4 regions of the Bradyrhizobium sp. AUGA SZCCT0177 genome follow, and region 4 is predicted to be linked to each of the others. Evidence: predicted binding sites of a transcription regulator. Region 4 holds the regulator's gene; each other region holds the start of a gene.

Region 1 (4,657 bases), on a different contig from region 4:
GTCCACCGCAACCCGCCCAACGTCCGTGACGACGGCCGACGCCCTTCTGACCAGGACGGGATGGCGATAGATGCGCACTGATTTGGGCCGGCCGACAACAGAAAAATTTTTGATTTACAGAAATTTTCTACTTGACACGATTTCTGAAACTCAGAACTGATTTGCCCGTGGTGTCAGTTTGTCGCGACAAGATTAGAAAGCGGCCCGCCGGGACGGCTTACGTGGTGCCAGAGTGACGACTTGGCGACTGCGGGTCCGGCACAGTCCTAAGGCAACAACCGCAACTGAATTGTTTCGGCTTTCTGATTTGGAAGCGCAAGCCCGGGACCTCGTAGGATGGGTAGAGCCAACGGGTCGCGCGAATGCGCGCCCGATGACAGGCTCAGCGAAACCCATCGCTGACTTGCGATGGAGTTGATGGGTTTCGCTGCGCTCTACCCATACACGAGACCGTCACGCCGCGCGCCGCGAATCATCGGCCAATGCGCGATACGACAGCGCTTCCGCCAGATGCAGACGGCCGATCTTGTCCGCGCCGTCGAGGTCGGCCAGCGTGCGGGCGACGCGCAGCACGCGGTGATAGCCGCGCGCGGTCAGCTTCATGGTCTCGGCGGCGTCGCGCAGCAGCTTTTGTCCCTGCGCATCCGGCTGCGCGATGGTCTCCAGCAGCGACGCGGGGGCTTCGGCATTGGTGCGGACATGCGGCATGCCGGCGGCGGCGTAGCGCGCGAGCTGGACGTCGCGGGCGGCGGCGACACGGGCGGCGACTTCGGCGGAGCCTTCACTCGGCGGCGGCAGGATCAGGTCGGCCGCGGTCACCGCCGGCACTTCGATGCGCAAATCGATGCGGTCCATCATCGGGCCGGAGATGCGCACCTGATAATCCCCTGTGCAGCGATCGATCCGTCCGCGCTTGCAGGAATAGCCGGGCTCATAGGCATGGCCGCAGCGGCACGGGTTCATCGCCGCGACCAGCATGAAGCGCGCCGGATAGGTGACGCGGTGATTGGCCCTGGACACCGCGACCTCGCCGTTTTCCAGCGGCTGGCGCAGCGAGTCCAGCACGCGCGGATCGAACTCCGGCAATTCGTCGAGGAACAGCACGCCCTGATGCGCCAGCGAGATCTCGCCGGGTTTTGCGCGCATCCCGCCGCCGGTCAGCGCGGCCATGCTGGCGGAATGATGTGGCGCCCGAAATGGCCGCCGCGCGGTCAATGCGCCGTCGCGGATCTCGCCGGCGACGGAGGCGATCATCGAGACTTCCAAAAGTTCCGACGGCGACAGCGGCGGCAGGATCGAGGGCAGCCGCGCCGCCAGCATCGATTTGCCGGCGCCGGGCGAGCCGATCATCAGCAAATGATGTCCGCCGGCCGCCGCGATCTCCAGCGCGCGCTTTGCGCTCTCCTGGCCCTTGATGTCGCGCAAGTCGAGCAGCGTTTCCTCGCGCTCGTGGACTTTCGGCTGCGGCCGCGACAGCAGCTGCGTGCCTTTAAAATGGTTGGCGATCTGGATCAGCGATTTCGCCGCGATGATCTGGATGTCCGGGCTCGCCCAGGCCGCTTCCGTTCCGCAGGCCGCGGGGCAGATCAGGCCCTCGTCGCGTGAATTGGCGCCGATGGCCGCCGGCAGCACGCCCGCGACCGGCGCGATCGATCCGTCGAGCCCGAGTTCGCCGAGCACCGTGAAACCGGCGAGCGCGTCGGGCGGGATCGCGCCGATGGCGGCCATCAGGCCGAGCGCGATCGGCAGATCGTAATGGCTGCCTTCCTTCGGCACGTCGGCGGGGGCGAGGTTGACAGTGATCCGCCGTGCCGGCAGCGCCAGCCCCGAAGCGATCAGCGCCGAACGCACCCGCTCGCGCGCCTCGGAAACCGCCTTGTCGGGCAGGCCGACGATCGCAAACACCGGCAGCCCGTGCGCGACCTGCACCTGCACGTCGACCGCGCGGGCCTCGATCCCCTCAAAGGCTACGGTAGAAACCCGCTGAACCATGCCGACCCCTTGCCTCTACCGAGGGTAGCGGAACCGGGGGAGGAACACAAGAACAATACGGGAACATCTTGATCTTTTGGCAAATGGCTATGCTGCGGTCCCGCTAATCACGATGACGACCAGCCGGCTTCAGGCGCCATAGGAAGTCGGTCACTGCTTTGACCGCTGCGGCAGGTGCTCGTTGCAGAAGAAAATGCGGCGCATCCAACATTACGCACTCAAGGTCGGGGCGTAGCGACTTCAATCGTTCAGACGTTTGAGGAGTGATCAACCGGTCTTGTATCCCGCCGAGATAGAGTATCGGCACGGGGCACCGTAGGAATGCCTCCGTAGCATCAACGGTAAGCGCTGCCTTCGTTCGACCAGCCAGAACCGCCGGGTCGACCGAATTGAGACAATCAATTGTGCCCTCAATCAATGCGACTGGAGCGCTGTCGCCGAACAAGAACCATCTCATGAGAAGAACCTGACCCGGCAATCGGAAAAGGAGCGGACGCATGATGTGTCTTGCAAAGCGCGGCATCCAAGCGACGGGCCGCGACGCGAAGCTCGCAACGAGAATGACTGCGATTAGATGCGGATGCCCGATCGCTGCCACGCGTAGCGCAAGGGGTCCGGAGAAACTTTCAGCAAGAATAACGAACGGCTGGCCTTGAGGCAGCAAACGCAAGACGTCGGTTTCGAGCGCCCCATAGTCGTCCTCATGCTTCGGAAAACAGATGATTTGTGGCTTGAGCGTTGGGGGCAGTGCTTTGACAAACCATTCAAAGAGGCGACCCGATCCATCAAGCCCCGGAAGCAGGACCAACGAGAGTGGTGAAGAAACCTGAGATGCTTGCTGCTCCATCGTCGCTTAGGATTACCACAAACAACATGAGCCGTGGTCCGACAAAGGGGGCTTGGAGATTGCCTCCACCGTCTCGACGCCCCTCAATTCAGCTTACTCGCCGCAACCACCGCCATATTCGGCGTCGGCGGCTCCAGCATCTTCAGCGCGGCATCGAGGCCGTTGCGCAAATTGACGGCGGCGTTCTGGCTGCAGCGCAGGCGGCCTGAGGAGATGAATTTCACCTCGGTCGAACCGTCAGTTTTGGGAATGAGAATTCGGGTGGCGAGTTCGATCTCGACCGAGCCGTTCATGGTGCCGTAGGCGCCGACGATGTCGAAATAGACCAGCGGGGCGGCGGCTCCGGTGTCTTCATAGACGAGGTCGCCCGGCTTGGGGTTCGGTTGGTCGGTCACGGGGCTCTCCTAGATAGCGTCAGGGTCAGGATTCGCTGAACCTTGCTTACGCCAGTCTAGGGTCGATCCCTAGTGCCGGGTTCAGCCCGGCGGTATTCGGGGCCAGCACGGCCGGCCCCGAATAATTGCAGCTCAAAGGTTCATCACCATCGCCGACGGATAGTAATGGAAACCTTCGCTGGTCTTGCCGATGTGACCAAAGCCGGGCCAGGCGAAATGATAGGACATGACCGGGGTCTTGTTGGCCGCGATCATGTCGAGCAGTTTCACGCGGGTGTCCGCCGCCTGCTTCGGATCCGAGTCGTAGGAGAATTGCATCCGCGGCTTTTCCAACAGCAGTATCGGGTGGTGGGTGAGGTCGCCGAGGAAGGCAAAGGATTTGCCTTTCGAGCTCACCATGAAGATGGTGTGTCCCACGGTGTGGCCGGGGGCCGCGATCGCGGTCACGCCGGGCAGGAATTCCTGGTTGTCCTTGATGAAGACGATGCGGTCGCGCACCGGCATCAAATTCTTGCGGGCGTGAATCACAAAATCCTTCAGCGGACTGCCGAGCTTGCCTTCATCGGTCCAGAACTCGAAATCGCTCTGGGTGATGTAGACCTGCGCGTTCGGGAATAGCGGCTTGTCGTCGGCGCCGACGAGGCCGCCGATGTGGTCGATATGCGCATGCGAGCACACCACGGCGTCGATATCCCCCGGCTTGATGCCGGCTTCCGCCATGCTCTTCTGCTGGCGGCCGGTGGTCGCCCCGAACGCTTTCGAAGTGCCCATGCCGGTGTCGAACAGGATCAGCTTGTCGCCGGTGTTCACGATCGGCGAGTTCTGCTCGAGCACGACATTTTCGGCGTCGAGGAAGTTGTCGGTCAGCATCTTCTTCACTTCGTCGTCGGACACGCCGACGAAGGTGCCCTTGGGTGGGCCGAGCGGCAGCGGGCCGTCGGAGACCACGGTTACCTCGGCGTCACCGAGAACGAAGCGGTGCCAGTAAGGCGTCTGCGTGCCGAGCTTGGGTGCCTTGGCCAGCGCGCTGCCGCCGAGCATGGTCGAGGCGCCGAGGCCAACACCAAGTCCTGCGCCGAGAGCAAGCAGGGACCGTCGCGATACGTCCATCGTCATGCGTCTTCCTCCAGTGTTTTTGTAGAACTGCGTTGTGGCCGGACAGATTCATCCGCGGCTACAGGCTGCTCCCGCGCCTCGAAATTGGCAAGTAGGATTAGACGCCTGACAGGCGTGCAGGTGTGGTGTGCAGGCGCACAACCGCGCGAAGAAGATTATTTCGCGGCCCGCTTCGCCTCAATGGTGTCCCAAACCATTGCAGCGACGTCAGGACCGTTGAGCCGGGCGATGGCGCGGATGCCGGTGGGCGAGGTGACGTTGATCTCGGTGAGGTTGCCGTCGATCACGTCGATGCCGACCAGCAGCA
Region 2 (4,657 bases), on a different contig from region 4:
AAGCCGTTCCTGCGGCTCGACGACGCCCGCAACCAGGACGAAGGCGGCACCGGCCTCGGCCTTGCGATCGCCCGCGACATCGCCCGCTCGCATGGCGGCGACATCACGCTCGGCGACAGTCCGATGGGTGGCTTGCGCGCGGCGGTCAGGGTGCCGGTGTAGGAAAGAAAGAACGTTGTCGTCCCTGCGAACGAACGCAGGGACCCATAACCACCAGCGGATGTTGGTTTTATCGGCTGATCGTCATCTTCCTTTTTCGACAATATCGGCCGCGGAGTATGGGTCCCCCGATGCGCAATTGCGCATCTGAGCGTTCGCAGGGACGACAATTCACCGCGACAGAACTCTGCGGCATCGTCACTCTGCGGCCTCCTTACTTCGGCAGCTGCTTCGGCAGCAGGCCCTTCAGCTTTTCCATGTCCTTGAGATTTATCTTCATGCCGCCGGGCATGATGATGTCGCCGGGCTTTTGATCGGCCTTGCAGGCGCCGAGCCACTTCGCCTCGATCGTGGTCGTGGAATCGCGCGGCACGCCGGCCGGAGCGCCCGTGGTGTTCGAGGTCGACTTCACGGTGTAGGCGGAGCTGAAATCGCCAGTGATCTCGGCACGCGATTTGACCGACATGCCGCCGGAGCCGCAGACGGAATCGGTGACGTAGCCGGTCGCGGTCTTCTGGGTATCGTTTTTCGAGCAGACGTCCTTGGCCATCGGCGAGAACGAGGTGCTCATATCCTTGTCGGTGGTCGCGTCGGTGCACTGCTGCATCGTCATCTCGGGCACCGGCGAGCCGGTCTGCACCACCTTCATTTCCCACAGGCCGGCCTTGCGCACCGGCAGCTCGACGGCGCTGGCATGGCTCGCAGGCCACACCGCGAGCAGGCCAAGCGCCAAACAAAATGAATGAAGCTGTCGCGCCATGCTCGCGCCCCCTGGTGGTTCAGGCGTTCAGGTCCGGCTCAGTAGAGCGTGCGCAGCGGCCGGGCGTGAGTCCCATAGGGCACCCAGCGGCAGGCGAAGGAGACGTATCCGCCCTCATAGGGCTGCACTGCCAGGAATTTCACCACCTTGCCGTAACCGGCGCAGTGATCGACCGCGAGCTGGCGTGCATCCGCCTGTCTCGCCAGCGAATAGGCGACAATGCCGCCGGTATCATTGCCCTTGAACGGCGGCACCCAGTCGGCCTGTGCCGGCGCAGCCGACAGCAACCCGCACATCGCAACCAGGCACGCGGCCCCAATTCTTTGCATCGCAGACTCCATTCGCTGGGGCCACCATAGAGTGCGCCGGCGGCCGTGAAAAGAATGGGTTACGGCCGGACCTCGACTTGCCTGCAAGGTGTTGCCGCGCTGCACTTGACCTCGTCCGGGCTTCACGGCACGGTCCTAAGGGTTGGATGACCAGCGGAATTCCCATGCGCACCCTCTTCACATCGTTGAAAACCCTCGGCCTGGCCGCGTCGCTCGCTGTCCTGGCATTCGGCCAGTCGGCGCAGGCCGCCAATCCGCTGGAATTGAATTTCTGGCTGTCCGGTCCCCGGTATGACGGGCGCGTTGCGCCGTGCGAATCGGCGCTGCCGACCATCATTTCGCAGTTCCGCGAGAAGGAAAGCACCTTCTGGAATTCGCCCCTGACCATCACCTCCTATGGCCGGATCCACGAAACCACGTTCCGGCCCTGGCAATCCGACAACATTCCGCGCCGCTATTGCACCGGCGACGTGATGCTGAGCGACGGCAAGGTGCGCAACGTGCACTATTCGATCGTCGAGGATGGCGGCTTTGCCGGCTTCGGCCAGGGTGTCGAATGGTGCGTCACCGGGCTGGACCGTAACTGGGCCTATAACCCCGGCTGCAAGGCTGCGCGGCCTTAAGCTTAGCCTAAGCTCCCTGCCTGGGTTTTTCGATCGCGGTGGCCGGCGCCACCCGATTCGCGCTAACGCCATTTTTGTTCTTGAAATGTTCCGGCTCCCTGCTAGGCTAGGGTAATTGAGTACGTCATGCTTTGCGAGTAAGGGAGCGTTTGATGTTTCCATCAGTCATTGTTTCGCGGCTGCTGATTTCGCTGGCACTTGTCTTGGTCACCGCGGGCCACGCCGCCGCGCAGGACCGCCGGCAGAACGCCCCTGGCGAGTTCGATTTCTACGTGCTGGCCCTGTCGTGGTCGCCCTCCTTCTGCGAGGCGGCCTCCGAACGCGGCAATAGCGGCCGTTCTGCGCAGATCCAGTGCGAGCGCCCGTTTTCCTTCGTGGTCCACGGCCTGTGGCCGCAATATGAGCGCGGCTTTCCCGAATATTGCCAGCGGCCGTCGCCCCGTCTCGACCGCAACGTCATGTCGTCGATGCTGGACCTGATGCCGGCGCCCGGGCTGATCTTCAACGAGTGGGACAAGCATGGCACCTGTTCCGGCCTTGGCGCGCGTGCCTATTTCGAGAACATCCGCAAAGCCCGCGCCGCGGTGAAGATCCCCGAGGAATTCCTGCAATTGTCGGAATCGAAGACGATCGCCCCCGAGGCGCTCGAGGCAGCCTTTATCAAGGTCAATCCCGGCCTGAGCAGCTCGGCGATTTCGGTCGTCTGCAGCAGCCGGCGCCTCAGCGAAGTTAGGGTCTGCATGAGCAAGGACCTGCAATTCCGCTCCTGCGAAGAAATCGACCGCCGCGCCTGCCGCCGCGACGAGGTCGTGATGCCGCCGGTGCGGGGGAGTTAAAACCTCCCTCGCCGTCATGCCCGGGCAGAAGCGCGAAGCGCGTCTTCGCGCTAGATGACCCGGGCATCCACGTCTTCCTTCGTCTGGTGTTCAAAGACGTGGATGGCCGGGAGCGCAGACAAGTTTACGTAGTCTGCGCAGCAGACTTACTATGCCCGGCCATGACGAGTAGAAGACGTAGACGTCTTCTCCAACGGCTCTTGAATTTCTCATCATGAACTACCGACACGCCTTTCATGCCGGCGGCTTTGCCGATGTCATCAAGCACATCGTGCTGGTGCGGATGCTGACCTATCTGCAGGAAAAACCTGCAGCCTTTCGCGTCATCGACACCCATGCCGGCGCCGGGCGCTACGATCTGTCCGGTGATGAGGCCCGCCGCAGCGGCGAATGGCTGACCGGCATCGCGCGGGTGATGCAGGCGCGGTTCTCGGAAAATGCGTTGCCGCTGGTGGCGCCCTATCTCGACATCGTCAGGGCCTTCAACGCGCAAGCCGAGCTGAAAGCCTATCCCGGATCGCCCTTGATCGCGCGCGCGCTGCTGCGGCCGCAGGACCGCCTCACGGCATGCGAGATCGAGCCGAAAGCCCACAAGCAATTGATCGATGCGCTGCGCCGCGACACCCAGGCCCGGGTGGTCGATCTCGACGGCTGGACGGCGTTGCCGGCCTTCGTGCCGCCGAACGAGCGGCGCGGCCTGGTGCTGATCGACCCTTCGTTCGAGCAAAAGGACGAGTTCGAAAAGCTCGCCGACGGCTTTGCGGAGGCCTATGCGAAGTGGCCGACCGGCAGCTATCTGCTGTGGTATCCGGTCAAAAGCCGGCGCATCACCGACGGCCTGGCGCGGCATGTCGCCGCTGTGGCTGAGACCGGCAAGCCGGCCGGGAAATGTCTGCGGCTCGAATTCAGCGTCGCACCGCAGCAGGCCGGCGGTCCCCTCACCTCAACCGGGCTTCTGATCGTCAACCCGCCGTGGACGCTGGCGGGCGAGCTGAAGACCATTTTACCCGAACTGGAAAAACCGCTCGGCCAGGGCGGCGCCGGCCGGTTCAGGCTTGAGACGCCCAAACCTTGAAGGCTCCTTGAATGCAAGCCTTGAATGCAAACCTTTGGGGGTAAGCCTTCAAGGCAGTGCATCGGGCTGAAAAGTGCGATTGAGCCATAGTCAATTTGCGCGGAACCGTATTATGCTCGGCCGTTATGACTGGCTTTACGTTCCGCTTCCGCGAATGGTTGCGGCGGAGTGATCAAGGCCTAAAAAAATCCAGACTGATCGGTGCGTGACCCGATCGGTTCAGGTGGCCAAGCTTCCGGCAGCGAATGTCCGGTCGGCCGATACGCGAATTGCGCGTAGCGGCGGAGCAATACGGGGAGGAGTTTTCCCGATGGCCATGACTGGTACAGTCAAGTTCTTCAATGGAGAACGTGGCTACGGCTTCATCAAGCCCGATGACGGCGGTCGCGACGTGTTCGTTCACATCACTGCCGTCGAGCGGGCCGGATTGAAGGATTTGACTGAAGGACAGCGCATTACATTCGAGGTCGAACCGGACAAGAAGGGCAAAGGCCCCAAGGCGGTCAACCTGGTGATTTCATCGTAAGCTGACGCGTGAGCTGAAGCTTGGCGGTGAAAGCGGACTGAAGTTTTGCCTGCACCAAATCCCGCTGAGCGCGAGGCGCGCCTCAGAACGTGGAGGCGTGCATGATGTGGCCGGCACGCGCCGGTGCCGTACGTTCGCTCTCGGGGAAGAAGCGCGCCGCGATCCTGTCAGGGCCGACATCATCGACATGCCGAAAGCCGGTCGCGCTCATGCGGGCGCAAAGCGATGCGGTATCGAAATAGCTCTGAAGGCTTTCGCCAACCGCGGCCACCCGCTCGGCAAGCGCTTGATGCGCGGCGCGGCCGGCCGGTGCGACCGAGCTTGCGGGATTGACATAGTCGAACACCAC
Region 3 (4,657 bases), on a different contig from region 4:
GCGGTTCCTGCCGCTTCTGCGATTTATGCGGTTCGCTCGCCGCATGCGCGATCATGGCGCTGGCGGTGCGTTCGGCACTCTCGATCAGAGGCTTAATCAACGAGGCCTCCGGCAGGTTCCGCCAATATCGCTTCGGCATTTCGGTTTGCATGGCCTTCACCTTCAGCCGGGCGGGATTGAAGATGCTGGCATAGTAACGCCGCCAGGTTTCCTCCAACCGATCTTCGGTCGGCGCCTCGGCCTTAGCTACCCCCGGCGTGATCGAAACGGCATGGCCATCCCAATGCGCGCAGACGTCAGGCGTCAGGATCGACCAGGGCATGTCGGCAAAGCGCCGGGCGAAGAACGGCGCGGCCAGCTCCACGATATGATGCTCCGGCTCGAACCAGGCGACGAAATGCGATTTCTGCTCGCGGCCGATTTCACGGAAGCGCACAAAGGCGTGCATCTTGTGCTCGTCGCGGTGCACGGCCTTTGCCATCGCCGCGACCTCCGCCACGTCAGGATCGGTCGCAACGACAAGCAGGTCGTGGTTGCCGCGTAGCCGCCACAGCAGGCGATAGAGGATGGCAAAGCGTTCGCTATTGCGATGCAGGATCGCGGCTTTCACCAGCTCGACGAATTTGGCCGGGACGTTGAAAGTCGCATTTGGCGGGTCGGGCAGTGGGGTGGTCGATTCAAACAATTCGGGCGCGTCACCTTGCACACGCCATGTCACGTCGGCCGGGCTTACATCATTCAGCACCAGCGTCCGTGCCGCCTTACGCCAGCCGTCAAAATCGGTTTCGCCGTCGAGGGTGATGTGGTGCATGTCTCTCCTCCTCGTCATTGCCTGCGACAAACGCGAAGCGTTTGCGCAAGGGAGCGAAGCGACGAAGCAATCCATTCCTCCGCTTGTGGCGCTATGGATTGCTTCGCTTCGCTCGCAATGACGACTGTGGTCAAAACCCAAACCCCAATTGCGTCGCCTTCGGCCTGAATCGTTCCGCCAGCTTCGCCCCGTCGAGCAGATGCGGCTGCGGGCGGTGATCGCTGAGAACGATGAACGGCAGCGCCTTATTCCTCGGGATGTGCAGCCGGGCGAGATCGGCCGCACGGATCGATGTGACGCGGCGCGTGGCGATGATGCGATCGACGGCCTTGCGGCCGAATCCGGGCACGCGCAGCAGGTCCTCGCGGCTGGCCCGGTTCACATCGAGCGGAAACCGGTCGCGGTGCCGCAATGCCCAGGCGAGTTTTGGATCGATATCGAGCGGCAGCATGCCGGCGGCTTCGTCGACGATCTCGCCGACGTCGAAACCATAAAACCGCATCAACCAGTCGGCCTGATAGAGCCGGTGCTCGCGGACCAGCGGAGGAGCGGCCAGCGGCAACGCGCGGCTGGCATCCGGGATCGGGCTGAAGGCGGAATAATAGACGCGTTTGAGTTTGTAGGAGCCATAGAGATTGGCGCTGGTATGGAGAATGGTTTTGTCGTCGGCCGCATCCGCGCCGATGATCATCTGCGTGCTCTGGCCGGCCGGAGCGAAGAGCGGCGGCTTTGCCTTTGTTACGGTCTTGTTGTTGTTATTGTTGTCCTGCGCTTCATCGAGCTTGAGCCGCAATCGGCCCATGGTGCGGCGGATCGCGCGCACGTCTTTTTCCGGCGCGAGTTTGGCAAGGCTGGCTTCCTCGGGCACTTCGATGTTGATGCTGAGCCGGTCGGCATATCTGCCGGCCTCGGTGATTAGCGCATCATCGGCTTCCGGAATGGTTTTCAGATGAATGTAGCCGCGGAAGTGATGCTCCTCGCGCAGTTTTCTCGCGACAGAAACGACCTGTTCCATGGTGTAGTCGGCGCTGCGGATGATGCCGGAGGAGAGAAACAGGCCTTCGATGTAATTGCGGCGATAGAAGTCGATCGTCAGCTTCACCACCTCGTCGACGGTGAAGCGCGCCCGCGGCACATTGCTGGAGGTGCGGTTGACGCAATAAAGGCAATCGTAGTTGCAGGCATTGGTGAGCAGGACTTTGAGCAGCGAGATGCAGCGGCCGTCCGGCGCGTAGGAATGGCAGATGCCCATGCCGGGCGAGGTCGAGCCGAGGCCCTTGCCGTCGCTGGAATCCCGCTTCTCGGTGCCGCTGGAGGCGCAGGAAGCGTCGTATTTGGCGGCATCGGCCAGGATTTCCAGCTTGCGTTGCACGTCCATCCTTGAATCCCTTTGATTCCGCTTATGAATCGCCTGAGTAGTAATCCCGATTGACTCTGCCGGGCCTGTTAGCTTTATATTAGAACATATCATGAACAAATGAACCAGCAGCGGGTTCATTTCAAAACCAGCAATGGCCCACAATTTCCAAGGAGCGGCGCATGACCGGCGCGCGCATGAGCACGCTTGCAAGTTTGCGCGGCCGCATCGAGCGCATCGAGGCGGGCGCGGATACGCATGCGCTTCACAAAGTGGCGCTCGGCCATGCCGAGGCCGATGCGACGCTGTGCGGCGGCCTTGCCCGCGCCGCGGTGCATGAAGTCTTCGCCGAAGGACATCAGGGTGCGGCGGCGACGGGATTCATCGCGGGCCTTGCGGGACGGGTGACATCGCGCCGGCCGCTGGTCTGGGTGCGGCAGGATTTTTCGGAAATCGAATCCGGCGCGCTGTCGATGAGCGGGCTCGCCGAACTCGGCCTCGATCCGCGGCTGCTGGTAACCGTGCGCGCCGCCGATGCCGACGCGGCGCTACGGACCGCCGCCGACGCGCTGGCCTGCGATGCGCTGGGCGCCGTGGTGCTGGAAGTCTGGGGCGAGCCGCGCCAGCTCGATCTCGTCGCCAGCCGCAAACTGACTTTGGCAGCGCAGGCTTCCGGCGTCACCGCATTGCTGTTGCGGCTGGCGGCGACGCCGCAGCCCTCGACCGCGGAGACAAGGTGGATCGTGCGCGCGGCGCATTCGCCGCCATCAGCACCCTGGCATGCGTGGGGCGCGCCGGTGTTCGACGCCGAGCTCGTTCGTAACCGTCATGGCCCGGTTGGGCGGTGGATCATGGAATGGAAATGTGATGAGTGCCTTTTCAGCGAACCGGCGGCGAATCCTCAGCCTCTGGCTGCCACGCCTGCCCATCGACCGCATCAAGCGGCAGCTTACGCAGGGCAGCGCAGAGCGGGTTGAAATCTCTTACGGCACGGGCAGTGCGCCCTCTCTCCCGCTTGCGGGGAAGGGTCGGGGTGGGGGTGTCTCCGCGAGTCATGCTGTTCGTGTGTCCCCGCAAGCGGGAGAGGTGCCAGCCCCCACCGTCGTCGTCGCCAAGCAAAACAACGCGCTGCAGATCTATGCGCTCGATGATCTCGCGGCGCGCTCCGGCCTCGAGATCGGCCTGCCGCTCGCCAATGCCCGCGCCATCTGTCCGGAATTGACGGTGTTCGATGCCGATCCGGTTGCGGACGCCAAGACGCTTGGCGATATCGCCGACTGGTGCGATCGCTTCACGCCGCTGGTGGCGCTCGATCCCCCGCACGGGCTGTATCTCGACATCACCGGCTGCGCCCATCTGTTCGGCGGCGAGCGCGCGCTGCTGCAGACCCTGTGCGGCGCGCTGACCCGCAGAGGCTTTGTCGTCAGCGCTGATATCGCCGGCACCTCGATCTGCGCCCGTACGATGACGCGCCATGCGTCGGGGAAAATCATTGCCGATGGCGAGGAGGCCGACGCCGTCGGCCCGCTGCCGGTCTCGGCGCTCGGCGCCGATAGTGCGATCACCAGCGGCCTGCGCCGCGCCGGACTGAAAACCATCGGCGACGTCGCCGCGCGCGCCCGCCACGAGATCACGGCGCGATTTGGCGCCGGCTTCACGACTTTGCTCGAACACTCGCTGGGGCAGGGCGATGCGCCGATCAGCCCGCGAAAACCCTTGCCGGATTACATCGTCGAAAAACGCTTTCCCGAACCTGTTGCCACCGACACCGTGATCGCGATCAACCTGTCCTCGCTCGCAGGCATGCTGGTCACCGCGATGGACAAGCAAGGCAAGGGCGCGCGGCGGTTGGAGGCGAGTTTCTTCCGCACCGACGGCGCGGTGCGCAACATTACGGTCGATACCGGTCGTCCGGTGACCAGGCCTGAGGTGATCGACCGGCTGTTTCGCGAGCGGCTCGATGCCTTGAACGATCCGCTCGATCCCGGCTTCGGCTTTGACCTGATACGCCTGTCCGCCAGCCGCACCGAAATCGTGGTGCAGCAGCAGCGCGATCTCGACGCCAATGTCCATGACAATGACGAACTGGCCGCCCTGATCGACCGCATCGCGGCGCGGATCGGGGGAAAGCGCGTCGTCGTGCATCTGCCGCAGGACACCCATATCCCGGAACGCGCGGTGCTGGCGGTATCGGCGCAGCATCATCTGGCGGCCGCGACGCAAGCCGCCTGGCCTGATCGTATCGCGAGCGAGCCGCCATTGCGGCCGCTGCGGCTGTTCGAAAGACCTGAGCCCATCAACGTGCCGTTTGCATCCGTGCCCGACGGGCCGCCGCATCAATTTACCTGGCGGCGCGTCACCCATGCGGTGGTGCGGGTGGAAGGTCCCGAACGTATCGCGATGGAATGGTGGAAGCAGAATGGCGAGGCGCTGACGCGGGATTATTTCCGGATCGAGGACGCGGAAGGGCTGCGGTTCTGGATCTACCG
Region 4 (4,657 bases):
CGAGCTTCCAGATGTCGTTTGCGGCGACCCTCGGACTGGTGGCGCTGGTGCAACTCGGCATGCCGCGCCTGTTCGCGCAGCCGGATCATTCCGCGACGGCGCAGGTGGCGCTGTGGGGCGGCCGCGAGATCACGATGCTGCTCCTGGCCTCATTGGTGGCGGGCCTTGCCACCACGCCTTACGCGGCGTTTCATTTCCACCGGGTGACGCCCTATGGCGTGCTCGCCAATCTCGCGGCGATGCCGGTGGTCTCGGCGCTGGTGATGCCGGCGGGCCTGCTCGGCCTGGTTGCGATGCCGTTTGGTTTTGACGGTGTGTTCTGGGCCATCATGGGCGTCGGCATCGACTGGATGATCGTTGTCACGCAATGGGTCGCGGCCTTGCCGGGCGCGGTTGGTCGTGTGCCGGCGTTCGGCATCGGCCCGCTGATTGCGGCGAGTCTTGGCATCATCCTGCTCGGCTTGTTGCGGACGCCGCTGCGCTATACCGGCGCGGCCGTGGTGCTGGTGGCGGCGGTGTGGGCGGCGAGGGTGCCGCAGCCGGACATCCTGATCTCCGCCGACGGGCGCAATGTCGGTGTCCGCGGCCAGGACGGCAAACTGCATTTGATGCGCGCGGCCAAGGGCGCCGCGAGGGATGGCTTCCTCGTCAAGGAATGGCTGGCGGGGGATGCCGACGCCCGAAAGCCTGCCGATGCCTCGCTCACCGAGGGCGTCTCATGCGACGAGAGCGGCTGCGTGATGCAAGGCGCCGGTGGCGGGTTCGTGGCATTGGCGCTGCGGCCGGAAGCGCTGGCGGATGATTGTGAGCGCGCGGCGCTGGTGGTCACCGCAAGGCAGGCGCCTGCGGCGTGCGGCGCCTCGGTGATCTCTGCGGAGCGTCTGCGGCGGCAGGGCGCCATGGTGCTGCGGCGAAGCGGCAGCGGATTTACCATCGATGCCGTCAAGCTCCGGGGCGTCGATCGTCCATGGTCGCCGGCGATCGCGGGCGAGGGGGACGCGGAGACAACCATCCTCGCGCCGCGCCGTACGGCGCCGCGTGCGGTCGATGCGACCCCGTCGGAAGCGGATCTCCAGGCCGAGGAATAAGGATTCACGTTCCCCGGCGGGGCGCGACCGGCGGCGCGGAATTCAACCGGTGGAAAGCGGTGTCGCCGTGTCCGCCTTCGTTGTTGTGCGCTCGGGAATCGGATGCACCACCGGCAATTGCAGCACGGTGACGCGCTGACCCTCGCAAAGCTGCGTCACCAGCACATGGCTGCCGTCGGGAAATTCGATCGCGTCGTGGTGACGTTCCTTGATATGCGGATCGATGGTGTTGAACTTGCCGACGCGAAAACCGATCGTCCGCGTCCAGATCCAGCGATTGTCGTATTTGACGTCTTGCGCGAAGGCCAGTTCGGTCCCGGGCAGCATGCAGACCGCGACTGCGGGGTCGCGTTCGCTGGCAAAGCCGCGGGTCGAGGTGCCGCGGAAGGTGGTCGATATCAATGTCTCGCCGACCTCAGCAGGACGCGTTGCCATCGCGTGCAAACTATAGTCACACATCGGATCGCTCCCTCGTAAGAGATAGAGACCCGTGCCTCCCTCGAGGCGCTGGCCTCTATCAGAGTGGACTTGAGCAAAGTCTATTCCTGTTCTGGGCAATAGTGCGACGGAAAGGCCGGCGTGCCCGATCACAAACGCGCTACGACGGCTGCGGATCTTCGGGCATCGGCGGCAGCGGCAGTTCGAAGGCGCCGAGATGGAATTGCTCCCTTCCGTCGTCGGCAATCCCGGGCAGCGCGACCAGCGTGAACGCAGCCTCCGGATATTGCTGCCAGATCGCGAGATCTTCCGCCGTCACCATCAGCCAGCCGAACCGGAGCATGTAGCGGCCCGGCTCGGTCACGAGTCCCGCCCTCTGCCAGGTGATCTTGGTGATCATACTGCTGACCACGTCTCGTCCCCCCGGTTTTTGCGTCTTCGAGTTGAAAACGCGTCAAACCAACCATCCTCGCCCGCACAGTTTTTGCCGCATTCTGGGCAATTGTGCGACGCGCGGCCCCACCGTTCTCCGTCAGGGCCGGGTCTTGATCTTGCAGCCAACAACGTGGATGCCCGGCACAAGGCCGGGCATGACGCGCTTACGGATGTCGTTACCGAACAGAAGCGCCCGCGAAAGCGGGCCGCCCTCAGTACTTCCGGTACAGCCCGATCAGCTTGCCCTGAATCCGGACCCGGTTCGGCGGCAGGATGCGGACTTCATAGGAGGTGTTGGCAGGCTCCAGCGCGATCGAGGCGCCGCGGCGGCGGAAGCGTTTCAGGGTGGCTTCCTCCTCGTCGATCAGCGCCACCACGATATCGCCGGTGTCGGCGGTCTCGTTGCGCTGGATCAGCGCCATGTCGCCGTCGAGAATGCCGGCGTCCACCATGGAATCGCCGCGGACTTCGAGCGCGTAATGTTCGCCGGAGCCGAGCATGTCAGGCGGTACGCTGATGGTGTGGCTGCGGGTCTGCAGCGCCTCGATCGGGGTGCCGGCGGCGATCCGGCCCATGACGGGAACGGCGACCGGACGGTTGCCATCGTCCTCGGCGGACGCACTGGCGGCGCGGACCTTGCCGAGCGTGCCTTCGATGACGCTGGGAGTGAAGCCGCGGCGGCCGTTGCCGTTACCGGCGCCCGCAAGCTCGGGCAGCTTGATGACTTCGATGGCGCGGGCACGGTTGGGCAGGCGGCGGATGAAGCCGCGCTCTTCCAGGGCGGTGATGAGGCGGTGGATGCCGGACTTGGAGCGGAGGTCGAGCGCATCCTTCATTTCGTCGAAGGAGGGCGGCACGCCGGCTTCCTTGAGCCGTTCGTTGATGAAACGCAGAAGTTCATACTGTTTGCGCGTAAGCATCTCGAGCAATCCCCCGGTTGGCGCGTCGTAATTCGTGGTCGTTCAGTTCAGTTGCGAGTGCGGTCTCAAATTCGGAAGTCCAAAACTCCCATTTGTAGACACTAGCTCTCGAAACAAATCATGAACGAACACTATATGTTCGATACATGTTCCGCAACCACTTAATTTCAGGTGAACGCGCGCCGACTTCGCCCGAACAGGCCGCCGCGATGCGTCATTCCGGCAGGCGCAGGAACTCGCATGGCGTGCCTTTCGGCAGCGCCGGCGCAAACGGCGGACGTATCAAAAGCGCCCGTGCCGCAGCGAGATTTCCAAGCAGCGACGAGTCCTGGTGGCTCACCGGCACCGCGATCAACGCACCGTCCTCGCGCTCTTCAAGTCGTGCGCGAAGATAGTCTTCGCGCTGGTCGTTGGCGGGGAGATCGCGGCCGAGCAGGGCGGTCTCACGCGCGTGATGGATGGTTTTTCGGCCCGACAGCGCGCGAATCAGCGGCACCAGAAACAGGAAACCACAGACATAGGACGAGACCGGATTGCCGGGCAGGCCGATCACCCGCATCGCCCCGAGGCGCCCGTGCATCATCGGCTTGCCCGGCCGCATCGCGATGCGCCAGAACGCCATGGCCACGCCCTCGGCCTCCAGCGAGCGCTTGACGAGGTCGTGGTCGCCGACCGAGGCGCCGCCCATCGTGATCAGGATGTCGGCGCCCGATGCGCGGGCGCGGCGGATGCCGTCGGTGGTCGCCTCGACCGTGTCGGCGGCGATGCCGAAATCGATGGTCTCGGCGCCCTCGGCCCGCGCCAGCGCGCGCAGCGCATAGCCGTTGGAGTAGACGATCTGGCCGGGGCCCGGGATCGAGCCCGGCATCACCAGCTCGTCGCCGGTGGCGAGCACCGCCACCTTGGGGCGGCTGATCACGGCGAGTTCCGGATAGTTCATGCCGGCGGCGAGCGACAGGTCGCGTTCGGTGAGGCGGCTTCCCCTGGTGAGCAGCACATCGCCCTCGCGGAAATCGGCGCCGGCGGCGCGGATATGCCGTCCCGGTTTGGCGGTTTCCGTGATCGTGACGTGGTCGCCGCTGGCAGCCGTGTCTTCCTGGATGATGACGGCGTCGGCGCCATCAGGGATCACCCCGCCGGTGAAAATCCGGACCGCTTCGCCCGGGCCCACCATGCGCTCGAACGGGCGGCCCGCCGCGACTTCGCCGATCACCTTCAGCCGCGCGGAGAGGTCGGCGGCGTCGGCCGATCGCACCGCATAGCCGTCCATCGCCGACATCGCCTGCGGCGGCTGGGTGCGCTTTGCCGCAAGGTCGCGCGCGAGCACCCGATGCCAGGCCGTGTCGAGTGCGGCCATTTCTTCCGCCAAGGGATCGGCGCCCGCAAGGATCGCGGCCAGTGCATCAACGACCGGCATCAGGGCCACGGCAACACCCTCTCAAATTCCCAGCGCGGCGAGCGCCTTTGCGACGTCATCCGGCCCTGTCACATGTACCGCGGCCAGGCCGCGCGCCCGCGCGCCGTCGATGTTCGCGGCGGAATCGTCGAAGAACACGATGCGGGAGGCGGGAACACCGATCGCCTTGACGACGTGATCATAGGCCGCCGCATCGGGCTTTCGAAGCCCGATCGTCGATGACAGGTAGATTTCGCGGAAATGGCCGAGCACGCCGGCATAGGCCTGGCTGAAATGCACGACATGCGCGTTATTGGTGTTGGAGAAGGCATAAAGCGGCAGGCGTTGTCCGGCGCGCGCCAGCGATGCGGCGATATCGG

Evidence for each region. Region 4 encodes LexA, which represses DNA repair genes until DNA is damaged. Its sites were predicted from a motif close to TGTTCNNNNTGTGTTCNG; they were not measured.
Region 1: a site for LexA is predicted at 2,041-2,058, ahead of JQ597_RS10675 (YifB family Mg chelatase-like AAA ATPase). Genes of this name have one in related genera too.
Region 2: a site for LexA is predicted at 1,947-1,964, ahead of JQ597_RS31455 (ribonuclease T2 family protein). Genes of this name have one in related genera too.
Region 3: a site for LexA is predicted at 2,270-2,287, ahead of JQ597_RS17300 (ImuA family protein). Genes of this name have one in related genera too.

Annotation. Positions count from the first base shown of each region.
Region 1 covers NZ_JAFCMA010000007.1:159,051-163,707, reverse strand. The annotation lists gene JQ597_RS10675 (YifB family Mg chelatase-like AAA ATPase) at 454-1,992, opposite strand; gene JQ597_RS10670 (alpha/beta fold hydrolase) at 2,096-2,839, opposite strand; gene JQ597_RS10665 (hypothetical protein) at 2,923-3,234, opposite strand; gene JQ597_RS10660 (MBL fold metallo-hydrolase) at 3,367-4,350, opposite strand; gene gshB (glutathione synthase) at 4,506-4,657, opposite strand, start outside.
Region 2 covers NZ_JAFCMA010000036.1:33,988-38,644, forward strand. The annotation lists gene JQ597_RS31435 (ATP-binding protein) at 1-162, shown strand, start outside; gene JQ597_RS31440 (DUF3617 domain-containing protein) at 374-919, opposite strand; gene JQ597_RS31445 (hypothetical protein) at 958-1,248, opposite strand; gene JQ597_RS31450 (hypothetical protein) at 1,413-1,871, shown strand; gene JQ597_RS31455 (ribonuclease T2 family protein) at 2,024-2,707, shown strand; gene JQ597_RS31460 (23S rRNA (adenine(2030)-N(6))-methyltransferase RlmJ) at 2,922-3,782, shown strand; gene JQ597_RS31465 (cold-shock protein) at 4,093-4,308, shown strand; gene JQ597_RS31470 (class I SAM-dependent methyltransferase) at 4,391-4,657, opposite strand, start outside.
Region 3 covers NZ_JAFCMA010000013.1:133,985-138,641, reverse strand. The annotation lists gene JQ597_RS17310 (UdgX family uracil-DNA binding protein) at 1-811, opposite strand, end outside; gene JQ597_RS17305 (putative DNA modification/repair radical SAM protein) at 942-2,189, opposite strand; gene JQ597_RS17300 (ImuA family protein) at 2,351-3,145, shown strand; gene JQ597_RS17295 (Y-family DNA polymerase) at 3,036-4,657, shown strand, end outside.
Region 4 covers NZ_JAFCMA010000001.1:370,349-375,005, reverse strand. The annotation lists gene JQ597_RS01940 (ComEC/Rec2 family competence protein) at 1-1,088, shown strand, start outside; gene JQ597_RS01935 (hypothetical protein) at 1,131-1,547, opposite strand; gene JQ597_RS01930 (hypothetical protein) at 1,687-1,926, opposite strand; gene lexA (transcriptional repressor LexA) at 2,174-2,881, opposite strand; gene JQ597_RS01920 (molybdopterin molybdotransferase MoeA) at 3,096-4,307, opposite strand; gene JQ597_RS01915 (HAD family hydrolase) at 4,320-4,657, opposite strand, start outside.